Regions from separate parts of the Carbonatibacter coralli genome, predicted to be linked through region 1. Evidence: riboswitches for the same ligand, from Rfam matches in the RefSeq annotation. Region 1 holds a riboswitch; the other holds the start of a gene.
The links. Region 1 has a riboswitch for thiamine pyrophosphate ahead of thiD (bifunctional hydroxymethylpyrimidine kinase/phosphomethylpyrimidine kinase). Riboswitches for the same ligand answer to the same signal wherever they lie in the genome.

Region 1 (12,050 bases):
GCCTGGTTCCCATTTCCAGACGATAGGGCTGCATCAGATCAAGCGGACGCAGAATACCGTAAAGGCCGGAGAGAATACGCAAGTGTCCCTGCGCATAAAGCAGTTCCTCATCCGAAAGGCTGTCTGCATCAAGCCCTGTGTAGGTGTCGCCGCGGAACATGAAGGCCGCAGCAGAGGCATTGTGTTCGGCAAAGGGGAAATCAAAGGCGCGATAGCGCTCATAGTTCAGTTCGGCCAGCGCATCACTGATCCCCATCAGACGCTTGAGATCCGGACGGGTCAGCTCCTGCGCAACCTCCAGAAGTTCCTGTGTTTCCGGAATAAAATCCGGCTGCGTTACAGGCAAACCACGGGTTTTCAGGCTTTCATCCAGTTTTTTCGCTGGCGATACAACAACAAGCATTCGACGATCCTGTCTTGGAATTCGGTAAGTCCCCAAACCATAGTTAAAGCCTGCCTCGCAAAAGACAAGGGCAGATGATCATTTTCGGACGCAGGGACAAGCATAAAAACTTGAAGAACAAAGATCGCGTGCTCATCTGCAAATGAACAGAAGAGGCCCGTCATGAAACAGAAAACAGCGCATCAGCCCCCTGCAACAACGGGTGCAGTCTGGCTGATCTCCGGATTGTGCCTGTTCTGCCTTGTCTTTCTTTCCCTGATCCTCCTACCGGGACCAGCACGTGCCGGACCGGACAGACATCCCCAGCCCTGAAAGCGCCAAAGCCATGATACAGACACACAGCCCCGCCTCCATAAGGAAACGCTTTCTGTCATTTGCCGGCTCCGGCCTGCTGGGCCTTGGCATGATGGCTTTCACGCTGCTGCAGTCCCCTCCCCAGACACAAGCTCAGGACTTTGATGTTCAGGTCCTGACAACAGAGCTGAAACGCCCATGGGGTCTGGCATTCCTGCCGGATGGAGACATGCTAGTCACAGAGCGCAATGGCACACTGGCGCTGGTTTCACCGGATGGTACCGTAAACAGACTGGACGGTGTGGCCCCGGTTGCTCCCGATGGACAGGGCGGCTTGCTGGACATTGCCCTGTCTCCGGACTTTGCACGCGATCAGCGCCTGTACTTCAGCTATTCCCGCCCCTTTTCCAATGGTGAAAGCGGCACGGCTCTGGCAACCGCGGTTCTGGACAGAACCGGACAGGCAATCACAGACTGGACCAACCTCTTCACCATAAACAGACCAACGGATTCCGGCCGTCACTTTGGCTCGAGACTGGTGATGCGTGGCGATGGCACCCTTTTCATGACCGTTGGTGATCGCGCAGACCGTGACCGCGCGCAGGATCCGAACGATCACGCCGGATCGATCCTGCGCCTGAATCTCGACGGTTCGGTGCCGGAAGACAATCCCTTTGTCGGGCAGGACGGCTATCAACCGGAAATCTGGTCCATCGGGCACCGCAACCCGCAGGGTGCAGCCCTGCACCCCGAAACAGGTGAACTCTGGACCGTCGAACACGGTGCGCGTGGCGGGGATGAGATCAACAAACCCGAAGCCGGCAGGAACTATGGCTGGCCGGTCATTTCCTATGGCCGACACTATTCCTACCTGCCCATCGGCGAAGGCACCCACAAGGAAGGGCTGGAACAGCCCCGCTATTACTGGGACCCGTCCATCGCCCCCTCTGGCCTGAGCTTTTATCACGGAGACCTTTTCCCGCAATGGAAAGGCAGCCTCTTTGTTGGCGCGCTGAAGGATCAGAAGCTGATCCGTCTCAATCTTGACGGTGACGAAATTATCGGAGAGCAAATCTATCTGGAAAAGCAGTACGGACGCATTCGCGATGTCCGCCAGGGACCGGACGGAGCGCTCTGGCTTCTGACGGATTCCAGCAAGGGCCGCCTCCTGCGCCTTGTTCCCAAAGACTGAGGCCTGACACGCAGGGCAGTTTCCACGACAACTCTCCATGCCTTGTCAGGAGGCGCGAAAAGCCGAATAATACTGCTCTGCCCCACAGACTCCCGCACAAGGTCTCCTCATGAACAGGCACGACAGCTCCACATCCTTCGTGGCTGCGGCGGCGACAATTCTTGTCGCCATCATGCTCTATGATGTGATGAGCGCCATTATCAAGCACCTCAGCGCACGCTACCCGACAGAGCAACTGGCCTTTTTTCGCAATCTCTTCGGATTGATCCCGACAGGGATTATCCTGTTCTTCTCCCGGAAATGGGCAGAAGCAGGCAAACCTCTGGTGATCAGACAATGGAAGCTGGGACTGATCCGCGGTGTTGTCGCTGCCTTCGCACAGCTGTGCATGTATCTGGGCATCGCCCATCTGGAGTTTGCCACGGCCACAACCATACTGTTCTCCGGGCCGCTATTTGTAACAGCCCTGTCCATTCCCCTTCTCGGGCACCGGGTCGGTCTGATACGATGGCTGGCCGTGATCACAGGTTTTGCCGGTGTCCTGCTGGTCATGCAACCGACAGCACCGGATTTCAGCTGGTATGCCCTCCTTCCCCTGCTCGCAGCACTGGGATTTGGCTCGATCAGTGTCTCGGCACAGCGCTTTGACAACAGCGTCCCGACCGCCCTGATGAACCTTTACGGCAATGCCGGGTCTCTCGTGTGTTTTGTCATCATGCTGCTGGTTCTGGACAGTTTTGTCCCGATCCTCAATCCGGAAGACTGGCTGTGGCTCGGCGCCATTGGTCTTGCAGGAGGGCTGGCGGCCTATTTCCTGATCGCGGCCTATCGGCTGGCGGAACCCAGCAGCCTGTCCCCCTTCGAGTATTTTGCCATTCCCTTTTCCTTCACACTGGGATGGATTTTCTTTGACGAAACCCCTCTTGAACGCCTCTTTCCGGGAGTTCTGCTGATTGTCGGCAGTGGTCTTTACATCCTCTGGCGGGAACAGCGCACGGGAGAACAATGCAAGGGGAAATACACGCCTGACTTACAGAAACAGAACCAGTCTGACCAAAGCGTGGAGCCAAACTGATGCCGGACAGCGCAGATGAAGGCTTTCGCATATTTTTTTCTTGCAGAAGAGCCGCTCTGATCCTAGCTTGACCTCATTACATTTCCGTTGGGGTGCTCTGACCGGGAGCTGAGAGACAGAAGTATCTGTCAACCCACCGAACCTGATCCGGATTGTACCGGCGGAGGGAACGGAAGACAGCTCTCAGGCGTTCAGGGCATCACAGCCCCAAAAAAAAGCAAACGCCAGCTCCTCCCGCACTCCACCCGCAAGCCTGCTCCCGGATCGCACGAGTTAACCGGGAGTTTTCCGATGTCGGCTGGACAGAACCATATTGTTTCTCCGTTTGACCACACCCCAGTGGCGCTGACCATTGCCGGCTCTGATTCCGGCGGCGGCGCAGGTATTCAGGCCGATCTGAAAAGTTTCAGCGCGCGTGGTGTCTTCGGAACCTCGGCCATCACAGCCATCACGGCACAGAACACTCTGGCTGTTACAGCAATACAGGCAATTGACCTGCCTGTTGTCGCGGCCCAGATCAAGGCTGTCCTTGATGACATCCACCCCCACGCCATCAAGATCGGCATGCTGGCGGATTCAGGCGTGATCAAAACAGTTGTGGAGGCCCTGAAAGACTATCATGGCCCTGTCGTCCTTGATCCCGTGATGATTGCCAAATCCGGGGATGCCCTGCTGCAGGATGATTCTGTGGATACGCTGAGCGAACTTCTGCTTCCGCGCGCCACCCTGCTGACACCGAACCTTCCCGAAGCCGCGCGCCTGCTGGGCACCGATCCGGCCTATGACCTGCTGGATGCCGTCGAACAGGGCAAACAGCTGCTGGACAAGGGCCCCGCAGCCATCCTGATGAAAGGCGGCCACGCCAGGGGGCCGATCTGCCGCGATGTCCTCATCACCCGCGACGCAGAACCACTGGTTCTGGAGGTCGACCGGATCGACACCAAGAACACCCACGGCACTGGCTGCAGCCTCTCGGCATCCATCGCTGCGGAACTGGCAAAGGGAAAACCGACACTGGAAGCGGTCAAAACGGCACACAGCTGGCTGCACGAAGCCATCGTCAGAGCGGACAGCCTGACCATCGGCACGGGCCACGGACCCGTTCATCATTTCCACGAGTTCTGGAACGATGACCGGAAAGGCGGCGCAGCGTGAGCAAGAACGGCTTCACCATTCGCGGCGCGGGTGTCGCAGGCCTTTGTCTGGCCACCGAGCTAAAAGCTCGGGATGCCGAGGTGACCCTGCTGGATCCGCAGGGCCTTCCCGATGAACACGGCTGCTCGTGGTGGGCCGGTGGAATGCTCGCACCCGACTGCGAGGGGGAGACAGCCGAGGACTGCATTGTTCGGGCCGGACGCAAGGCAATCGGCTGGTGGGAAAAATCAACAGGCGCTGTCCACCACAAAGGCACGCTTGTTCTTGCTCTGGATCGCGACCAAAGCGAGTTGCGCCGTTTTGCAAGACGGACAGAAAACCATCGCGCTGTTTCCGGCGATGAAATCGACAGTCTGGAACCCGATCTGGCCGGGCGCTTCTCCGGCGGGCTCTTCTTTGAGCAGGAAAGCCATCTTGACCCCCGCAAGGCCCTGCTCCACCTGAGCAACCGTCTGCAGGAACAGGGTGTGAGCATCCAGTCACCTTCCGATGTCCGTGAAAGCGGCGCTGTCATTGATTGCCGTGGTCTTCATGCCCGTGATGTCATCACAGACCTCCGCGGCGTTAAGGGCGAAATGCTGGTGATCCGCTGCCCGGATATCAGACTGAACCGCCCTGTGCGACTGCTGCATCCCCGCGTGCCGCTCTATATCGTCCCGCGCGAAGGCGAAGACGGCACCTACATGCTGGGCGCAACCATGATCGAAAGCAGCGACCGCCAGCGCATTACGGCGCGCTCCATGCTGGAGATGCTCTCTGCTGCCTATGCCCTGCACCCCGCCTTCGGAGAGGCGGAAATCCTTGAAATCGGCGTGGATGTGCGCCCGGCCTTTGCCGACAACCGCCCACGTGTGATCCTGCGCGGACAGGATCTTTTCATCAACGGTCTCTACCGTCACGGCTATCTGATGGCGCCCGTTCTGGCAGAGCTTGCTGCCGACTGGCTGCTGAAGGGCCATGAACCTGAAGACAGCAGTTTCTTCCGAAAGGAAAAGACATGATCATCCACCACAATGGCGAGGAAACAACCATCGCCAACCCGCAGCTCAACGAAGCCCTCAGGGAACTGGGGTATATCGAAGGCCGCTTTGCCACAGCTGTGAACGAGAACTTCGTCCCCATTTCCGAACGCCAGACCATCACCCTCAGGGACGGGGATCGTCTGGAAGTCGTTGCCCCCATGAGCGGAGGATAGGCCGTCATGAACTTCGACAGGAAAGCCTTCTATGGTGTGCCCCTTGAAACACCCCTTATGCTGGGCACGGCGCTTTATCCGTCACCATCAGTGCTGGCTGATGCCTTCACCCGTTCAAAAGCGTCTGTCGCCACCGTTTCCCTGCGCCGTGAAAACGGCGTGTCCGGTGCCGGACAGGATTTCTGGCAACTGATCCAGTCACTGGGCTGCAAGGTGCTTCCCAACACTGCCGGATGCTACAGCGTCAAGGAAGCAGTCACAACAGCCCACATGGCCCGCGAGGTGTTCGACACCAAATGGATCAAGCTGGAAGTCATCGGGCACAGCGACAGTCTGCAACCGGATGTTTTCGGGCTTGTGGAAACCGCAAAAATCCTCTGCGAAGATGGTTTCGAGGTTTTCCCCTACTGCACGGAAGACCTGATTGTTGCCGAAAAACTGCTGAAGGCCGGCTGTGAAGTCCTGATGCCCTGGGGCGCGCCCATCGGTTCCGGACTGGGCCTGAACAATCTCTATGGCCTGCGCGCCATGCGGGCAGCCTTCCCGGACATTCCCCTCGTTATTGATGCCGGGCTGGGCGTTCCCTCCCATGCAGCAACGGCGATGGAGCTGGGCTACGATGCCATCCTGCTGAACACAGCAGTCGCAAAGGCTGGTGATCCAGCCGCAATGGCAGAGGCCTTTGCCCTGGCCGTCCGGGCCGGACTGCTGGCAGCAGAAGCCGATCCGATGGAACCCCGCGATATGGCCAGCCCCTCAACTCCTGTGATCGGAAAGGCATTCCTCTCATGAGCACGCATCAGAACAGACCGGAATGGCTGGATCCTTTCTATCCGATCTTTGACAGTGCAGACTGGCTGGAACGCCTGCTGCCTGTCGGCATCAAACTGGTTCAGCTCCGCATCAAGGACAAACCGACCGAGGTCCTGCGCGAGGAAATCCGCCGTGCAAAAACGCTCTGCGCGCAACACGGAACGACCCTGATCGTCAACGATTACTGGCAACTGGCAATCGAGGAAGGTTGCGACTTTATTCATCTGGGACAGGAAGATCTGGATGATGCTGATCTGGACGCCATTCGCGCCGCGGGGCTGCGACTGGGCCTGAGCACACACGATCACGACGAACTGGATCGCGCCCTCGACTGCAAGCCGGAATATCTGGCCCTTGGGCCGGTCTATCATACCATTCTCAAAGCCATGAAGTGGGCACCACAAGGCGTGGAGCGCATCACGGAATGGAAGAAACGCGTTGGCGACACACCGCTGGTTGCCATCGGCGGGATGACCGTCGAACGCGCGTCAGGAGCCCTGACGGCCGGTGCAGACATCGTCTCTGCCGTGACCGACATCACCCTCAACGAGAACCCCGAAGAACGCGTGCGCCAGTGGCTGGATGTCACGCGTCCCTGATCCTTTCAACACACAAGAACACAACAAAAGCGATAACAAGGAAACTCTCATCATGCTCTCCATGAAGAAACTCCTCCTCGGTGCAGCCTTCTCTGCACTGGCTTTCTCGGCCCAGGCGGCAGAAGACCTCAAAAAACAGACCCTGATCCTCGACTGGTTTATCAATCCGGACCACGGCCCGATCATCGTTGCCCAGGAAAAGGGCTACTTTGCCGACGAGGGACTGGAAATTGAAATCGTTCCTCCGGCTGATCCTGCCGATCCGCCAAAGCTGGTCGCTGCCGGCAAGGCTGATCTGGCTGTGTCCTACCAGCCTGATCTGCACCTGCAGGTTCAGGAAGGTCTCCCGCTCAAGTGGGTGGGAACCCTCGTTGCAACACCGCTGAACTGCCTGCTGACCCTCAAGGATGGTCCGATCCAGTCCGTGGCGGACCTCAAGGGCAAGAAAATCGGCTTCTCCGTTTCCGGTGTTGAAACGGCCGTCCTGCACGCCATTCTCTCCAACCACGGCGTTTCCGTGGATGATGTGGAACTGGTCAATGTGAACTGGTCTCTCTCCCCGTCTGTCATGTCCGGTCAGGTGGATGCCGTTATCGGTGCCTTCCGGAACTTCGAGCTGAACCAGATGGAAATCGACGGCGTTGAAGGCCGTTGCTTCTATGTCGAGGAAGAAGGCGTTCCAACCTATGACGAACTGATCTACATCGCAAACCCGGAAACAATGGACAGGGACGCTGTTGCAGCCTTCCTGCGTGCCATTGAAAAGGCAACACGTTTCATCGTGAACCACCCGCAGGAAAGCTGGGAAATCTTCTCCGGCACCTCCAAGGAACTGCAGGACGAACTGAATTCAAAGGCATGGGTTGATACCCTCCCCCGCTTTGCCCTCCGTCCGGCTGCCTTTGACAAGGGCCGCTATGAAGACTTCGAGATCTTCCTGAAAGAGTCCGGCCTGACCAAAAACATCACGCCAATCGAAAAGCTGGCTGTCGAGGTGTCCACAGATGGCTAACCAACCCGACTACGGCACGGTTTTCGGGCACTGGCGCAAGGCTTGCGGTTCGGTCTGGACAGACTACACGCACCACGCCTTCGTGGAGGGGATGCGCGACGGCACCCTTCCACGCGCAGCCTTTCTGCACTACCTGAAGCAGGATTATATCTTCCTGATCCATTTCTCCCGCGCCTGGGCTCTGGCCGCTGCCAAGTCAGAAACGCTGGAGGAAATGAAGATCGCAGCCGGAACTGTCAATGCGCTGGTCAACGAAGAGCTTCAGCTCCATATCGAAACCTGTGCACGCGAAGGCATCAGTGAAACCGACATCATGGCAACCTCTGAAGCCACAGCCAATCTGGCCTACACACGCTATGTGCTGGAAGCCGGATACAGCGGTGATTTTCTGGACCTGATGGCAGCCCTTGCCTCCTGCGTTCTCGGCTATGGCGAGATCGGCCTGCGCCTCAAGGAAACCGGAAGCTCTGATGCCTATCAGGAGTGGATCGACACCTATTCCGGTCCGGAATATCAGGATGCCTGTCAGGCCGTCGGTGCACTTCTGGACAGCGCTGTTCTGAACAGACTCGGAAAAGACTATCTCAAGGCCCCGCGATGGACGGCCCTGAGCAGGCGTTTTGACAAGGCCACCGAACTGGAGGTCGGCTTCTGGGAAATGGGTTTGAACCCCTAGGAAAATCCCGAAAAACAAGCTGTTTCAACGGGGAAGGAGCCAGGTGCTCTTTCCCCGTTTTTTCATGTCCTGCTTTCAGCATCGGGCCAAGGTCCGGAAGGCCCGCACAAAAACCGCAGGACCTTTCCGCTGGATACCAATTCTTAAGGAGAGTGAACTAAGCTCACAGGCCGGGTTAGAGTCTCTGCATAAAAATAAAGTATCAGGTAAAGTCAATCAGCATGAAATCAAAGAGCAATCTGGGAGTCATCCTCCTTCTCATCGTGATCACGCTGGTTACAGTCGTCTTTCAGAAACGGGATCTTCTGCCCGGTTTCCTGCCGGGTTTTATGGAGTCTCTGGGGCAGAACACCGCTGTTGTCTTCGCCTTTATCAATGACTTTTTTGGCAGTGATGACGGCAGTGCCGAGAGATCCCTCTTCTCTCCAACCCTGATTTTCCTGGTCGCCATTACATTGTTTTTGCTGGCAATCCTTTACATGTGGTCCAGGTTTCCCGATGCGCTCTACTCGGAAAAGTCCCTGAACCGGGAGAAAATCAATTCTCCTGCCGCACCGGACAGCCCTCCGCCCGGCAACAACAGGGAAGATCGCAAGGCAGATCCAAAACCGGGAAAAGCTCCTGCAGCAATTGCCCTGCCGGACAGCAAACCCGGCAAGGACAAAAAGCAGGACAGAGTGTCAAAACCGAAAGAAGCTCCTGAAAAGCCGCCTGCGCCCACCCTCGAAAAGGACACGGAGAGCAAACCTGAAACACAGGAGGATCTGCTTGCCTTTGCCGCGTTGAGCGGACCGGCAGCCGGAGGCAAGCTTTCCGACATATTTGGCAGAGCCGCACAGAGTTTCCTGACCGGAGCAGAACTGAACGGAAAGGGAAAAGCGGATGATCAGAAGGGGTTTGTTCCTCCGCAGTCACCGGATCACCTGGCCAATCAGGCTGTCCTGAACTGGATTGATCTGGCCGGAAACTGGAAGAAAACAGCCAAGAAGGCCGCGCGTGCAAACCCGGACGCCTTTTTCAAACGTCTGAGCAATCTGAGCAAGAGCAAGCTCCTGCTGTTGCCGGAACACAGGGAAAAGCTCGCCCAGTTGTGGAGCGTGTTCAAAAGCGCCTGCCCCGAATTCTGTGCCTGGCTGCATGAACAGTTCGAAAATGACCTGATGGTGGTCGCACAGGACAGTTCGGATGTGACAGAAATCCAGGAGGCGCTCGCACGCATCCAGCACTACGCCGACAGCAGGCCCTTTGACCAGTCCATCTCCCTCAAGCGTGCCGAAGCCGCAGTCAGTGCCATGCTCCACTATGGCACTCTGGGGCAGTTCGAAGCCATGGAGGAATGGGGCAAACACATCAGTGAACTGGCCAGAAACCTGCCCGAAGACCAGCAGATCCAGCATGAGCTTGCCATGGCAACGGTCAACGCCACCAGCACCTACGGCACCATGGGCCAGTTCGAGGCGATGGAGGAATGGGGCAACGCCATCAAGGAGCTGGCTCGCAAGTGGCCCGAGGATCAGGACATCCAGCACGAACTGGCCATCGCGGCTGTCAACGCCATGGGTCACTATGGCACCGCCAGCCAGTTCGACGGGCTGGAGGACTGGAGCCAGCAGATGGAGGAACTGGCGGAGCAATGGCCGGAAGACCAGCCCATTCAGCTCCAGCTGGCCCGCGGGGCCGTCAATGCCATTCACGATTATGGGGAAGCCAATCAGCTGGACACACTTGAGGAATGGTGTGCCCGCATGGAGGAACTGGCTGAAAAGTGGCCTGATGATCCCGCCATTCAGCTCAGGTTGGCCATGGCTGCGGTCAATGCCACCAGCACCTATGGCAACCTCGGTCAGTTCGAGGCCATGGAAAACTGGGGCAACCGCATGAAAGCGCTGGCAGAACAATGGCCACAGGATCGGCAAATCCAGCTCAGGCATGCCAGAACCGCAGCCAACGCCATCAACGCCTATGGCGATTCCGGCCAGTTTGACGCGCTGGAAGACTGGGGGGATCGCATCAAGACACTGGCCCGGGAATGGCCGGACGAACCACAGATGCAGCTTGAACTTGCCATGGCTGCGGTCAATGCCACCAGCACCTATGGCAACGCCGGTCAGCACAATGCCCTGGAGACGTGGGGTATTCCCGTGGTCGAACTGGCGGAGCAATGGCCGGACAACCAGAAAATCCAGCTCCAGCTGGCCAAAACGGCCCACAATGCCCTGCTCGCCTACGGGAACAGGGACAATGATCGTGATGGCGACAAACACGCGGTCTGGCTCGAACGCCTGAGGCAGTGTGCGCTGGACAATTTCCAGAATGCAGACATCACAGCCATTGCCGAAAACAACGGGATCGAGCTTTCCGATCTCTATGCCGAACTCTTTCAAAACGCTGGCGAGACCGACAGGGACTGACTGGCCCCAGCCTCACAGTGTCTGTGCAAGGTATCTGTGCAAAGCGCCTGCGAACCGGAAGGGAAAAGGCTGTGAACGCTCCTACCCCCTGTCCGTGTCCACCAGTGACAGCGGCAGGCGGGAAGAAGACTTCAGTTCCCGAAGAGACAGATTGGACGAAATATCGGAAATTCCCGGCAGCTTCCTGAGGACCTGATCCACAAAACGGCTGTAATCATCCAGATCCCTTGCCACCACCTGCAGCAGGAAATCGGCACTCCCCGTTGTGTTGTGACAGGACAGGATATTGTCCGAGTTGCGGATCAGGCGCTCCAGTTCACCGGTGGTGTCCTGATCGTGTTTCAAACAGCTGATCTGGACAAAGGCCATAACCCCCAGTCCAAGCTTTCTGCGGTTCAAACTGGCCTGATAACCCTCGATATAACCTTCTTCCTCCAGCCTCTTGAGCCGCCGCCAACAGGGTGTTTCGCTGAGAGAAAGTGCGCTTGCAAGTCTGGCATTGGTCTCCCGCCCGTTGTCCTGCAAGCGTGTCAGAATGCCAAGATCCACCTGATCCAGTTTTGACATTAGAAGAATCCCCTCATTATTTGTCTTTCAAAAGAAGACTATTGCTCAAATTCAAGAGCAGCAACCCATTCCGGCAAGGCTCTTTCCGGTAAAAAGCTGTATGATTGAAAGCAGAGCCCGTCTTTGCTGCAACAACCAAACAGGGGAACAGAAGAATGAAAGCCGTTGTATACGAAACCTTCACTGGCAAGCCGGACATCAGAACTGTTCCAGATCCGGAGCTGTCCCCCGAAGGCGTGATCATTAAAGTCGAGGCCACCGGTGTTTGCCGGAGCGACTGGCACGGCTGGATGGGGCATGATTCCTCCATCGAACTGCCCCATGTCCCCGGCCACGAGTTTGCAGGCATCGTTCAGGAAGTCGGCCGCGACACCAGGGGCTTCAACGTTGGCGATCGCGTCACCGTCCCTTTTATCAGCGCCTGTGGAAGCTGCCCCGACTGCCATTCCGGCAATCACCAGGTCTGCGCAACCCAGACCCAGCCCGGTTTTACCCACTGGGGGTCCTTCGCAGAATATGTCGCGCTTCACAATGCTGACGTCAATCTGGTTCACCTGCCCGAAACACTGGATTTTGCGACGGCGGCCAGTCTCGGCTGTCGCTTTGTCACATCGTTTCGCGCTGTTGTGGACCAGGGCAGGGTCTCGGCAGGACAGTG
Region 2 (12,050 bases), on a different contig from region 1:
AAGCGTGTCGGGCTTTATCCCGGCACCTTTGATCCGATTACCCGCGGACATCTGGATATCATCACCCGATCCTTTCGGGTGGTGGATCGCCTGATCATCGCAGTGGCCCGCAATGATCGCAAGGGCCCGCTTTTCTCTACAGACGAACGGGTTGAACTTGTCGAGCAGGATGTCCAGCATCTGCGAGATCAGGGCCATGACGTCGAAGTTTGTGCCTTTGACAACCTTCTTGTTCATTTTGCGCGTCAGAAGGGAGCCTCTGTCATTATTCGGGGATTGCGTGCAGTATCGGATTTCGAATTCGAATTCCAGATGACAGGAATGAACACCCGGCTGGATCAGGATATCGAAACGCTTTTCCTGATGGCTTCGGACAAACATCAGTTCATTTCCTCACGCTTTGTCAAGGAGGTGGCAGCCCTCGGTGGTGATGTCAGCGAATTTGTCACGCCGGAGACACTCAAGCGTCTGAAGGCTGCTTCCGGCAGTTGATTCTTTCCGTGACAGCCTTGCGAAGAACTTTGATAAAGCTCGAAAAAATGCAGAAAAATCAAATAAGTCATTTTTTTTGCAGTGAATCTGAAAAAGGCTGTTGACCTCTCCCGAGGGAGGTTCTATGTTCCGCCTCGCTAACGGGGTTCAGCGCAACAGCGCGGCTCGGAAAGCAGGAAAAAATGGTAAGGGCCCGTAGCTCAGTTGGTAGAGCAACTGACTTTTAATCAGTGGGTCACAGGTTCGAATCCTGTCGGGCTCACCACTTTTTTCTGATGCGTTGGCAACATACAAGGTAAGGGCCCGTAGCTCAGTTGGTAGAGCAACTGACTTTTAATCAGTGGGTCACAGGTTCGAATCCTGTCGGGCTCACCACCTTGGCAAGTGTTCCGGTTCAAACGGATACAACAAAAAGCGGCTCTCGTTCGAAGGCCGCTTTTGTTGTTTTCAGCCTGTTGGAACGTTCGCATTTCTTGCTCTGTCACTTTGGTGTTTTCAATTCCTGAAACAGTGGTCCAAAACTGCGCTTCAAAAGTTTTGCGCTTTTGATCAGGACTGTGCATGGATCATCACCCCGGATAGCCTTCAAACCTGGTTCGGGGCAGATTTCCTTACAAGGAAACCCGGAGGGTAGCAGACGGGTTTCATGCATCCGGTCCCGGGGATTACAAACCGGTTTGATCAATGATGAAACCGTTTGTAATTCTGTTTTATTTGATTTCCAATATCCTTGTTGCGAACGTTGGGTTCTTTCATATTTTCAGGGATTTGCTATCGGGGGAAAGAATGAACAAGGCTTTGTTGGCAGGCATAAGCTCTGCGTTGATTGCTGCCTTTCCTCCGGCACTGGCCAAGGATACGTTGCAGGATCGCATCCCGGAAGCAATCACGAGTGAAGACAATTCATTTCTGACGATAACAGTCGAGAATGATCTCTTCGGGAGCGGAACTGACGAGAACTACACAAGCGGCGTGCGGCTGACCTATTTCAATGACAAGGCCAGTCCGCCGGAATTTGTCCGCTCGATTGGTGATGCTGTCCCGTTCTTCAATATCAATGAAACCACCAGCATCTACTACTCTGCAGGTCAGAACCTCTATACTCCCGAGGTCATTACAACCCGGATACCGGACCCGAATGACCGCCCCTATGCAGGCTTTCTTTATGGCTCGATAGGATACAGAACCCTGTTTGACAACCATGTTGATGATATTGAGCTTACCCTGGGGGTTGTGGGGCCGGCTGCCCTGGGGGAGGAAACGCAAAGATTTGTCCACGACCTGATTGGTAGCGATGACCCCAAAGGCTGGGACAGCCAGTTGGAAAACGAGCCTGTCGTCATGCTTGCCTATCAGCGGATCTGGCCGGATCTGTTCAGCGCGCCTCTTGATCCCTTTTACTTCCGGATTGCTCCGCATGCCGGGGCAACACTTGGCAATGCCTATACCTATGCCAATGCCGGTTTGACGTTTCTGCTTGTTCCGGAGCGACACAGATGGCAAACGGCGCCAGCGCGTGTGCGTCCCGCCATTCCCGGTTCCGGTCAGTTCTATGTGCCAGAGGACGAGTTTTCATGGCTGATCTTTGCCGGGGTAGAGGGCCGTGCCGTGGCCCGTAACATTTTCCTGGATGGCAACAGTTTCGAAGACAGTCCATCTGTTGACAAAAAGTACGGTGTGCTGGATGTCAACACGGGCTTTACCGTGACCTATGGCCGGACCCAGATCGCCTACACCCTGAACTGGCGCTCTGATGAATTTGACAATCAGCGTGACAATTCCCTTTTTGGATCGGTATCACTGGGGTACAGGTTCTGATGCTGTATACACGCTGTCGGATTGAATGCTTAGCAGAGATCAGAGGCGTTGCACTGATGAGACTTCAGGTTTGACTTCACCTGATATGGGTTCCGGGTTTTAAGGCGGGGCCGGAAAATATACTGCTTTTGAGAGAAGGGACCTGTGCTGGGCGTCCTGTTTCTGTGATCGGTAACGTCTTCCATCGCCGCTGTGTTTGTAAGGATCGAAGACAAGAACGCCTGGAGCATGAGCAGAATATAACCAGCAGACTGTCTCTGTAACTCCAGTTATGTCCCGGTTTTTCCCTAGATATTTTGTGTGATGTTGGGGTGTTTTGCTTGCCCGGTACGCTCTGAAAGAGAAGAGTGGGGCTTGAACGTTTGCATAACCTTGCCGACAGAGCACAAGATTGAGGGGAAATCCGGACACTTTTTTTAAAAGACAGTCACGGCTTCTCGATACAGCGGGAACTGTTTCAAACAGAAAGGCCCGACCTTTTTTCTGTTTTCTAACGGACAAATGCAGTTGTTACATCATCTGTGTTTGAAGCCAAAAGCTCTTCATAAAAATCCTGACAATTATAAAATTTTTACAATTATAAAGAGATTTTTTATGAGTCAAAGCCTCCTGATTTTCCTCCTTTTTCAGTAAAGGAGTATAGATAATATATAAAATATATTGTTATATAAATATCATATATATTGATAAAAAATACTCAAAAATTTGAAAATTACATTAAACACTGATATGATGTATTTAATATTATTTCAGAATCCATGAAATTATATTGATGAAACGAGTTTCGTTATTTAGTTTCATTTTGTCTGGAAAAACTCTGGGAGCTTTCCGCCAAGCGTCTTACCAGAGCCTTTCCGGATCAAATAAAAAGACTAAACTCACTTGCACTTACCCCCGTTGGATTTATTCTGACGGGGTGCTTTTTGCATATGTCTTTACGAAAGTGCTTTATGTCTTTTTGTTGAGAATATTCAATTAAAATACTGAAATTCATATGTTAATCTTAAAGAATGTTCAGCCGTTTATTTGACAAACAAGTTTCTCTGCTTTAGTTTTAGCAGTGTCTGCGGGAGTGATGTTACAACGGGTTTCATCCCTTTACCCCTGCATGCAACATCCTTTGAACGCAGAAAACGGGACAATTTCTGCCCTTCTTCCCCGCTCTTTCCAGGCGGGGATTTTTTTTGGTGCAAGCAAATATATTTTTCCGAAATTTTTGAATATTTATAGTAATGCCGAGCGTTATGTCATTTTTTTATTTTGCAGGGTTTAAAAGAAAAATATCTCTGCCTGATTGTCTTGTTTTGCGTGTTTTTCTCTTTCTTGTTGTCATGGAAAAGGCCGTTCCTGAGCCGATTTAGATGAACAGTGCCCGTTACAATCAGAGAAAAACGACTCAGAACGCTCCACTGTTTTTGCCGTCTCGCAAACAGAGATAGTTTTTTATAACAATATCTTATTTGTTATTTTCAGAAAAAATATTAGCGATAACGTTCTGTTAGACTCTGCCTGTGTGAAAAAACAATCTGACATTTTGTGCATTGCGCTCTGCTGCGATCCTGTGTAACGGTTACGGCGTAGCAGGGGAGTCCCGCCGTTGGGGACTGAGAGGCTGAGAGGATTATATCCGGTACAGCGACCCTTTGAACCTGAACCAGTTGACACTGGCGTAGGAAGCTTTGACAAAGCGCTCACAGGGTTGGTCCTTTTTTACCTTCGTGCAGCTTTTGCCTCTCTCTTCTGATCTCCAGTGTCACAGTACCCATGCTTTAGGGAGCACTGAAGAGAGATGAACCATCCCACACCAAAAGTAACAACCGGGCCGTTGCCGGCTTCGCGTAAAATCCATGTTGAAGGCACAATATACCCGGATATTCGCGTCCCCATGCGCGAGATCTCCGTCCATCCAACTGCAGGCGAACCACCACTGCCTGTCTATGACACCTCCGGCCCTTATACAGACCCGGCTGCAGAGATTGACATTCGCAAAGGTCTGCCGGAACTGAGGCGCACCTGGATTGAAGCCCGTGATGATGTCGAACGCTATGACGGACGCAATATCAAGCCGGAAGACAACGGCTTTGTGGAAGGCAGCCGTCTGACCCCGGAATTTCCATGCAAAACCAGCCCCTTGCGCGGAAAGGAAGGGAAAGCTGTCACACAGCTGGCTTACGCCCGGGCAGGGATTGTGACGCCAGAAATGGAATTCGTGGCCATTCGGGAAAATCAGCTGAGAGAAGCTGTCAAAAGCGAACGTGATGGTCAGGACTGGGGTGCTTCGATCCCCGATTATGTAACACCGGAATTTGTCCGGCAGGAAATCGCAGAAGGCCGGGCCATCCTGCCAGCCAACATCAATCACCCCGAAAGCGAACCGATGATTATCGGGCGAAACTTTCTGGTGAAGATCAACGCCAACATGGGAACCTCCGCTGTCACCTCGTCCATGGAAGAAGAGGTCGACAAGCTGGTCTGGGCGATTCACTGGGGCGCAGATACCGTTATGGACCTTTCGACAGGACGAAACATTCACAACACACGCGAATGGATTATCCGCAATTCACCTGTACCGATCGGAACGGTGCCAATCTATCAGGCCCTGGAAAAGGTCAATGGAATTGCAGAGGACCTGACCTGGGAAGTGTTCCGCGACACCCTGATCGAGCAGGCCGAGCAGGGCGTGGATTACTTTACAATCCATGCCGGGGTTCGTTTGCACATGGTTCCGATGACCGTCAATCGTGTGACAGGGATTGTATCGCGTGGTGGATCAATCATGGCAAAATGGTGCCTCCATCATCACAGGGAAAGCTTCCTTTACGAGCACTTTGATGAAATCTGCGATATCTGTCGCCAGTACGACATCGCCTTTTCCCTGGGAGATGGGTTGCGTCCGGGCTCTATCGCCGATGCCAATGATGAAGCCCAGTTTGCAGAACTGGAGACACTGGGTGAACTGACCAGAATTGCCTGGGCCAAGGATTGTCAGGTCATGATTGAGGGACCCGGACATGTTGCAATGCACAAGATCAAACAGAACATGGACAAGCAACTCGAGTGCTGTCACGAGGCCCCGTTCTATACTCTCGGGCCACTGACAACAGACATCGCACCCGGCTACGACCATATCACCAGTGGTATCGGGGCTGCGATGATCGGCTGGTATGGCTGCTCAATGCTGTGTTACGTCACGCCCAAGGAACACCTGGGTCTTCCTGATCGCGACGATGTTAAAACAGGCGTGATCACCTACAAGATTGCGGCGCATGCTGCGGATCTTGCCAAGGGCCTGCCAGGCGCACAGCGACGGGATGATGCGCTCAGTCGCGCGCGTTTTGAATTCCGGTGGGAAGATCAGTTCAATCTGGCTCTTGATCCGGAAACGGCGCGGGATTTCCACGATCAGACCCTGCCCAAGGAAGCACACAAGGTTGCACACTTCTGTTCCATGTGCGGACCCAAGTTCTGCTCCATGCGGATCAGTCACGACATTCGTGCAGAGGCCCAGAAGGAAGGGATGCAGATGATGGCCGACAGGTTCAAGGAAGTCGGTGAAATCTACATCAAGGATGCCGGATAGCCCTGCAGAGAAAAAGCCCTCTGATTTTACAGAGGGCTTTTTAAATCGGCAAAGGGTGGACGTCGGGTTAACGGAAATGCTGTGGTCGGGTATCGTAATGCTTCTGGTCAAAAGCCTGGGGCATCAGGCCAGCCTGGAACCATTGAACAAAGGAATAGATACTGAAAACCGGCAAGCCGAAAATGCGACGCAGATCGGCAGCGTAGGGAACCATATTGGTGCATTCCAGAAGGATCGCGCCGATAGCGGGATTGGCCTCCAGCAGATCACGGGTGGCATCAATCATGTCCAGCAGGGACGCTTCGGGATCAAGGGAAGGGTGACTGTCCAGAATGGCATTGGTGAAATGACGGCGGTTTTCCGTTCCAATCACCGGAGTATCCAGCGGAACCCTTGCAGCTGTCAGGTGTTTTTCCGTGAGGGTTTCTGCAGAAATGGTAACAATACCGACCTTCCTGTCCGATGGCAGAATGGTTTTGATCATCGGAACCTGCATGAGTGAGGACGTCGCGACAGGAACCCCGAGCGCATCAGCAAGCTCGTCCTGAAAGAGCGAGAGAAAGCCGCAGTTTGTTGTAATCCCGTCTGCGCCGTTTTCAACCAGCTCCCTGCCTGCCTCGACAAACTGATCCAGCAGGCCCTTTGCGCCATTGCGGACAACAAGGTTCGGGTTTGCTCCGCGAACAATCTTGTAGTGAACCGGGAAGGGCCAGGTCATTGCATTGCCCATATCCCCCGGAATGCGCGGGAAACGGGCATCCAGCATGAGAATACCGACGGAGGCACCATAGACAGCCTTGCCACCAACGGCATGATTGCTCGGGAAATCAGTCATTGTTTTTTATCCAGTCAGTCATTGGGGAGTGTGGCAATCAGGAGTGCATGTAAATGCGGGAATAACCTTCCTTGGTCGCCTCTGTAATCTGATCAAGGCGACGCCTGATGTGATTTTCCATCAGTTTCGCCGCACTTTCTGCGTCCCTTGCAATCAGGGCCTTCAAAATGTCGGCATGCTCCAGCTGCGATTTGGCATGCTGGCTGTCCATGTCAATCCAGCGAAAGAACTTGATGCGATCATAAACATTCCCGAGCAATCGTGACATCTCGCTATTGCGGGTCAGAGCCATGATCATGTGATGGAACTCTTCATCGTGGGCAACCAGTTCCTTGTTGGAGGTGCCTTCCGTGAAGTTGCTGGTCCGGTCATCCAGAAAATTCTGAATATCCTGCAGTTCACTGTCGGCTGCCTGCTCACAGGCCAGACGGACAGCGGCAACCTCAATGATGGTTCGCATTTGATAGAGTTCGTAAATTTCGCGCGATTTGAGTTCCCGACAAAAGAACCCGCGCCCCTGAACAAAGGTCAGAAAACCCTCGGCAACCAGTCTGTTCAAAGCTTCACGCAGTGGCGTGCGGCTGGCTCCGAGGTTTTTGGCCAGCTCGACTTCATTCACCCGCTCACCGGGTTTGAAGCTGTAGCTGATGGCCATCTCCTTTATTTCCTCATAAAGGCGCACAACGCTGCTTTTGTTCTCTTTTTTGGGTGCGTCTGTCATCTTGAAACCTGAATTGTATACAATTTGTACTGTTTGAAACTAAAGGATAACCCAAAGGATTTCAATTCCCTTATTGAGTACGCTTTGTTTTTTGTGATCTGCGACACATGAAAAGGATTGACAATGAATTTTCAAAATACAAAACTGTATACAATTAAAGCCGGGAAGTGACCACAACACAAACCGTGAAAAATCACACCGGACGCAGAACAGAGTCAGCAGTTCAAAGGGCGGGGAAAAGTTCGCCTCTCTGTGGCTCAAAGGGTGAGGCAAAAAGGCATGCAGGGACAAAAAAACCCTATTGTTGTTGTGGGGGCAGGCATTGTCGGGGTTTCCACGGCCCTTCATCTCCAGCGAATGGGGGAAAGGGTTCTCTTGCTGGACAGACAGGGCCCGGCCGCAGGCACATCCTATGGCAATGCCGGCATTCTGGCCTGCAGTGCGGTGGTTCCTGTCGTTACGCCAGGTATCATGTCCCGTGCACCGAAAATGCTGATGGATGAAAACGGCCCGCTTTTTATGCGCTGGAGCTATCTTCCGCGTATGTTGCCGTTTCTGCAAAAGTACATTGCCTCCTCGAAAAACGAAGTTGTCGAACACATTGCCAGAGGGCTCCAGCCCCTTCTGGCGGATGGTCTGGAACAGCATCAGGACATCAGCAAGGGATCCAGGGCCAGTGAAATCCTGCATCCGTCGACCTACCTCTATCTCTACAGGGACAAGGCCGGCTTCGAAGGGGACGCCTATGGCTGGAACCTTCGACGGGAAAACGGCTACAGCTGGGAAACGGCAGAAGGCGGGGAGGTCAGGGAAATCGAACCGGATCTGAATGACGACTACCGCTATGCTGTCCTGCTCAAAAATCACGGGTTTATTCACAAGCCCGGCAATTATGTTCAGGCCCTGACAGACACTTTCCTGGAAAATGGCGGAGACCTGAGGATCGGAACAGTCGTTGACATTTCCGAAAACAACGACGGCCTGACAGTGGAACTAAAACAGGGAGACCGGCTGGCTGCGCACAAGGTTGTGCTTGCAACAGGTGTCTGGTCAAATGAACTGGCGCAGAAAATCGATGTGACAGTCCCCATGGAAACAGAACGCGGTTATCATATCGAGCTGGACAATCCGTCTGTCATGCCCCGGAATCCTCTCATGGATGCCTCGGGCAAGTTTGTTGTGACACCCATGGGTGACAGCATACGCTTTGCAGGCGTTGTCGAGTTTGGCGGACTGGAGGCTCCCCAGTCAGAAGGTCCGCTGGCGCTGTTGAAACGCGGCGCAAAAAATCTGCTGCCCGATCTGGAACTGACGGATGTGCGAGAATGGCTGGGGCATCGTCCGGCTCCCGCAGACAGTCTTCCAATTCTGGGGCACGCTCCGAAAAACCGGAACATTATTTTGGCTTATGGTCATCACCACATCGGCATGACTGCAGGCCCGAAAACAGGTTTGCTTGCAGCACAGCTTGCGGCAGGTCGCAAGCCTGACATTGATCTGAGTGCCTATGCACCAGACAGAACACTCTAGAATAAAACAAACAACAGGGAGAATTCATATCATGAGAAAAACCTCTTTCAAGACTGCTCTGTTCGGTACTGCTGTGACTGCAGTTCTGAGTGTTGCTGCTTTTTCTGGCGCGTCAGCCGGGGAAAAATGGGATATGCCCATGGCTTATTCTGCGAGCAACTTCCACTCTGTGACAGGTGCCGAGTTTGCCCGGTGTGTCACGACAGGAACCGGCGGTGAAATCGAGATCGAAACACACCCGTCCGGCTCTCTGTTCAAGGGTGCTGACATCAAGCGTGCCGTTCAGACCGGACAGGCTCCGATCGGTGAGCGCCTGCTGTCCGGAAACCAGAACGAAAATGCCATCTTCGGCTTTGACTCCATTCCGTTCCTGGCAACGTCATTCGAGGATTCCGAAAAGCTGTGGAAGGCTGCCAAGCCAACACTGACAAAGATCCTCGACGAACAGAACCTGCACCTGCTTTACGCTGTTCCATGGCCTCCGCAAGGGTTCTATTTCAATCGTGAAATCAACTCTGTTGCCGAAATGGAAGGCATCAAGTTCCGTGCCTACAACACAGCAACAGCGCGCCTTGCAGAGCTGGCCAAAATGCGTCCGGTTTCCATTGAGGCTGCCGAACTGTCCCAGGCCCTTTCCACAGGTGTTGCCGAGTCAATGATCTCTTCCGGAGCGACTGGCTATGACCGCAAGGTCTGGGACAGCCTGACACACTTCTATGAAGTCGATGCCTGGCTGCCACGCAACTACGTGATGGTGAACAAGGATGTCTGGGAAGGCACAACAGACGCACAGAAAAACGTCATCAATGCCTGTTCCGATCTGGCCGAGTACGCAGGCAACTGGCGTGCCATCGAATACACAAACTTCACGCTGAACGGTTTGCGTGAAGGTGGCATGAGTGTCGGACCTGCCGGAGACCAGCTGACATCCGATCTGAAGAAAATCGGTGAAACCATGACTGCTGAATGGCTCGAAAAGGCCGGGGACGAAGGCAAGGCCATTGTCGAAGCCTTCAGGGCTTCCCAATAAGACGGATCGGGGAGGAGGGCTGTTTGGGCCTTCCTCTTTCGCCCTTAAAACGCCCTGTGCTTCTGAAAGGCAGAGGCGCGTGCTAGTTCTGTGAGGCTTAACAATGCAGATCTTTCTTCGCCGGGTCCGGTCTTTTCTGGACGCGCTGTATCTTGGCAGTGGCATGATCGCTGCCGTTTTTCTCATTGCCATTCTGTTTCTGATCGTTTTGCAGATGCTGGCACGCTGGACAGGGGAAATCTTTTCGGGTGCCCCTGAATATGCAGGCTACAGCATGGCAGCGGCTTCCTTCTTCGCCTTTGCGCACGCCCTGAACAAGGGAGCACACATTCGGGTCGGCCTGCTTCTTAATGCTGTACCCAAAAAGGTTTTACCGATTGTTGAAGGCTGGTGCTTTGCCATTGGGACCGCTCTGGCCTGGTATTTTGTCTATTACGCAGGCAAGGCGACCTACTGGTCCTGGAAATTCAATGACATCAGCCAGGGGCAGGATGCTTCTCCGCTGTGGATCCCGCAGATGTCCATGGTGCTGGGCAGCATCGTTTTCGCAATTGCTTTGACAGATCATCTTCTTCACGTCGTGTTTGCCGGTTCTCACCGCATTGAGGCCGATGTGGTTGAACAGGGGCATGGAGAGTAAAGATGGAAGAATTTCAGCTGATTGCCATTTTCCTTTTTGTCCTGTTCCTTCTGCTGGGAACAGGTGTCTGGGTCGGGCTGGCCCTTTTGGGGGTTGCTTTTGTCGGGATGGAGCTTTTCACCACACGTCCCGTTGGTGACACCATGATCACAACGATCTGGAGTGCCTCTTCATCCTGGACACTGACAGCCTTGCCCCTCTTTATCTGGATGGGTGAAATCCTGTACAGAACCCGTCTGTCACAGGACATGTTCAAAGGGTTGTCCCCCTGGCTTGCACCGCTACCCGGCGGTCTGGTCCACACCAATATTGTTGGCTGTACAATCTTTGCGGCTGTCTCGGGTTCCTCTGCTGCCACGCTGACAACAGTTGGCAAGATGTCCATCCCGGAACTGCGCAAGCGGAACTACCCCGAGAAGATGGTGATCGGCACCCTGACAGGAGCCGCAACACTCGGTCTGATGATCCCGCCATCCCTGACGCTGATTGTCTATGGTGTAACGGTCAATGAGTCGATTTCGGAACTCTTCATTGCAGGCATTCTGCCGGGACTGATCCTGGCCAGCATGTTCATGGCCTATGTCGCAATCTATTCCTTTGTTTCCAGCAACTACAATCCTGACAGTGAAGCAAAACAGACCTTTTTCGAGAAGCTTGCAAATTCCCGCTTCCTGATCCCCATCATTCTGTTGATCACAGTCGTCATTGGTTCGATGTATGCCGGGCTGGCAACGGCAACGGAAGCTGCTGCAATTGGTGTTATCGGCTCTCTGCTCCTTGCAGCCAGTCAGAAGCTTCTGACCTGGAAAACCTTTTATGAGAGCCTCATGGGGGCGGTAAGAACCTCCGCGATGATCGCACTGATTCTTGCAGGTGCAGCATTCCTGTCCCTTTCCATGGGGTTCACCGGCTTGCCACGCGCTCTTGCAGAGACAATTGCAGAACTTGAACTCAGCCGCTTTGAGTTGTTGATGGCTCTGCTGCTGTTCTATGTGGTGATCGGGTGTTTCCTTGACGGGATTTCGTCGGTCGTGCTGACCATGGCCGTTGTCGAGCCCATGATCCGCACGGCAGGTATCGATATTATCTGGTTTGGTATTTTCATCGTTGTGGTTGTGGAAATGGCCCAGATTACGCCGCCAATCGGCTTCAATCTTTTTGTTATGCAGGGAATTACCAATCACGGAATGGGCTATATTGCCAGAGCGGCAATCCCGATGTTCCTGATCATGGTACTGATGGTCTTTGTCCTGATTTTTGTTCCGGAAATTGCCACCTACCTCCCTGAAAACATGAGCAAATTAAACAATTAAAGACGACGACAATGACCAAAGACCTTCACAAGATTGTTTCAGGCGAAGTCTATATCGTAGACCTGCCTGTCACAGAGGTTCACTCGCATGG

Region 2: another riboswitch for thiamine pyrophosphate. It lies ahead of thiC (phosphomethylpyrimidine synthase ThiC); the one in region 1 lies ahead of thiD (bifunctional hydroxymethylpyrimidine kinase/phosphomethylpyrimidine kinase).

Annotation. Positions count from the first base shown of each region.
Region 1 is NZ_JBBUTJ010000002.1:78,578-90,627, forward strand. It holds gene yaaA (peroxide stress protein YaaA) at 1-403, opposite strand, end outside; gene AAAH10_RS05800 (PQQ-dependent sugar dehydrogenase) at 684-1,889, shown strand; gene AAAH10_RS05805 (DMT family transporter) at 1,999-2,964, shown strand; TPP riboswitch at 3,043-3,150, shown strand; gene thiD (bifunctional hydroxymethylpyrimidine kinase/phosphomethylpyrimidine kinase) at 3,256-4,119, shown strand; gene AAAH10_RS05815 (FAD-dependent oxidoreductase) at 4,116-5,120, shown strand; gene thiS (sulfur carrier protein ThiS) at 5,117-5,314, shown strand; gene AAAH10_RS05825 (thiazole synthase) at 5,321-6,106, shown strand; gene AAAH10_RS05830 (thiamine phosphate synthase) at 6,103-6,726, shown strand; gene AAAH10_RS05835 (ABC transporter substrate-binding protein) at 6,779-7,738, shown strand; gene tenA (thiaminase II) at 7,731-8,414, shown strand; gene AAAH10_RS05845 (hypothetical protein) at 8,636-10,825, shown strand; gene AAAH10_RS05850 (Lrp/AsnC family transcriptional regulator) at 10,907-11,392, opposite strand; gene AAAH10_RS05855 (zinc-dependent alcohol dehydrogenase family protein) at 11,548-12,050, shown strand, end outside.
Region 2 is NZ_JBBUTJ010000003.1:66,544-78,593, forward strand. It holds gene coaD (pantetheine-phosphate adenylyltransferase) at 1-492, shown strand, start outside; tRNA gene AAAH10_RS08730 (tRNA-Lys) at 682-757, shown strand; tRNA gene AAAH10_RS08735 (tRNA-Lys) at 792-867, shown strand; gene AAAH10_RS08740 (lipid A deacylase LpxR family protein) at 1,279-2,310, shown strand; TPP riboswitch at 3,883-4,003, shown strand; gene thiC (phosphomethylpyrimidine synthase ThiC) at 4,100-5,890, shown strand; gene AAAH10_RS08750 (aspartate/glutamate racemase family protein) at 5,958-6,725, opposite strand; gene AAAH10_RS08755 (GntR family transcriptional regulator) at 6,763-7,446, opposite strand; gene AAAH10_RS08760 (NAD(P)/FAD-dependent oxidoreductase) at 7,726-8,976, shown strand; gene AAAH10_RS08765 (TRAP transporter substrate-binding protein) at 9,008-10,006, shown strand; gene AAAH10_RS08770 (TRAP transporter small permease) at 10,110-10,646, shown strand; gene AAAH10_RS08775 (TRAP transporter large permease) at 10,649-11,959, shown strand; gene AAAH10_RS08780 (enolase C-terminal domain-like protein) at 11,971-12,050, shown strand, end outside.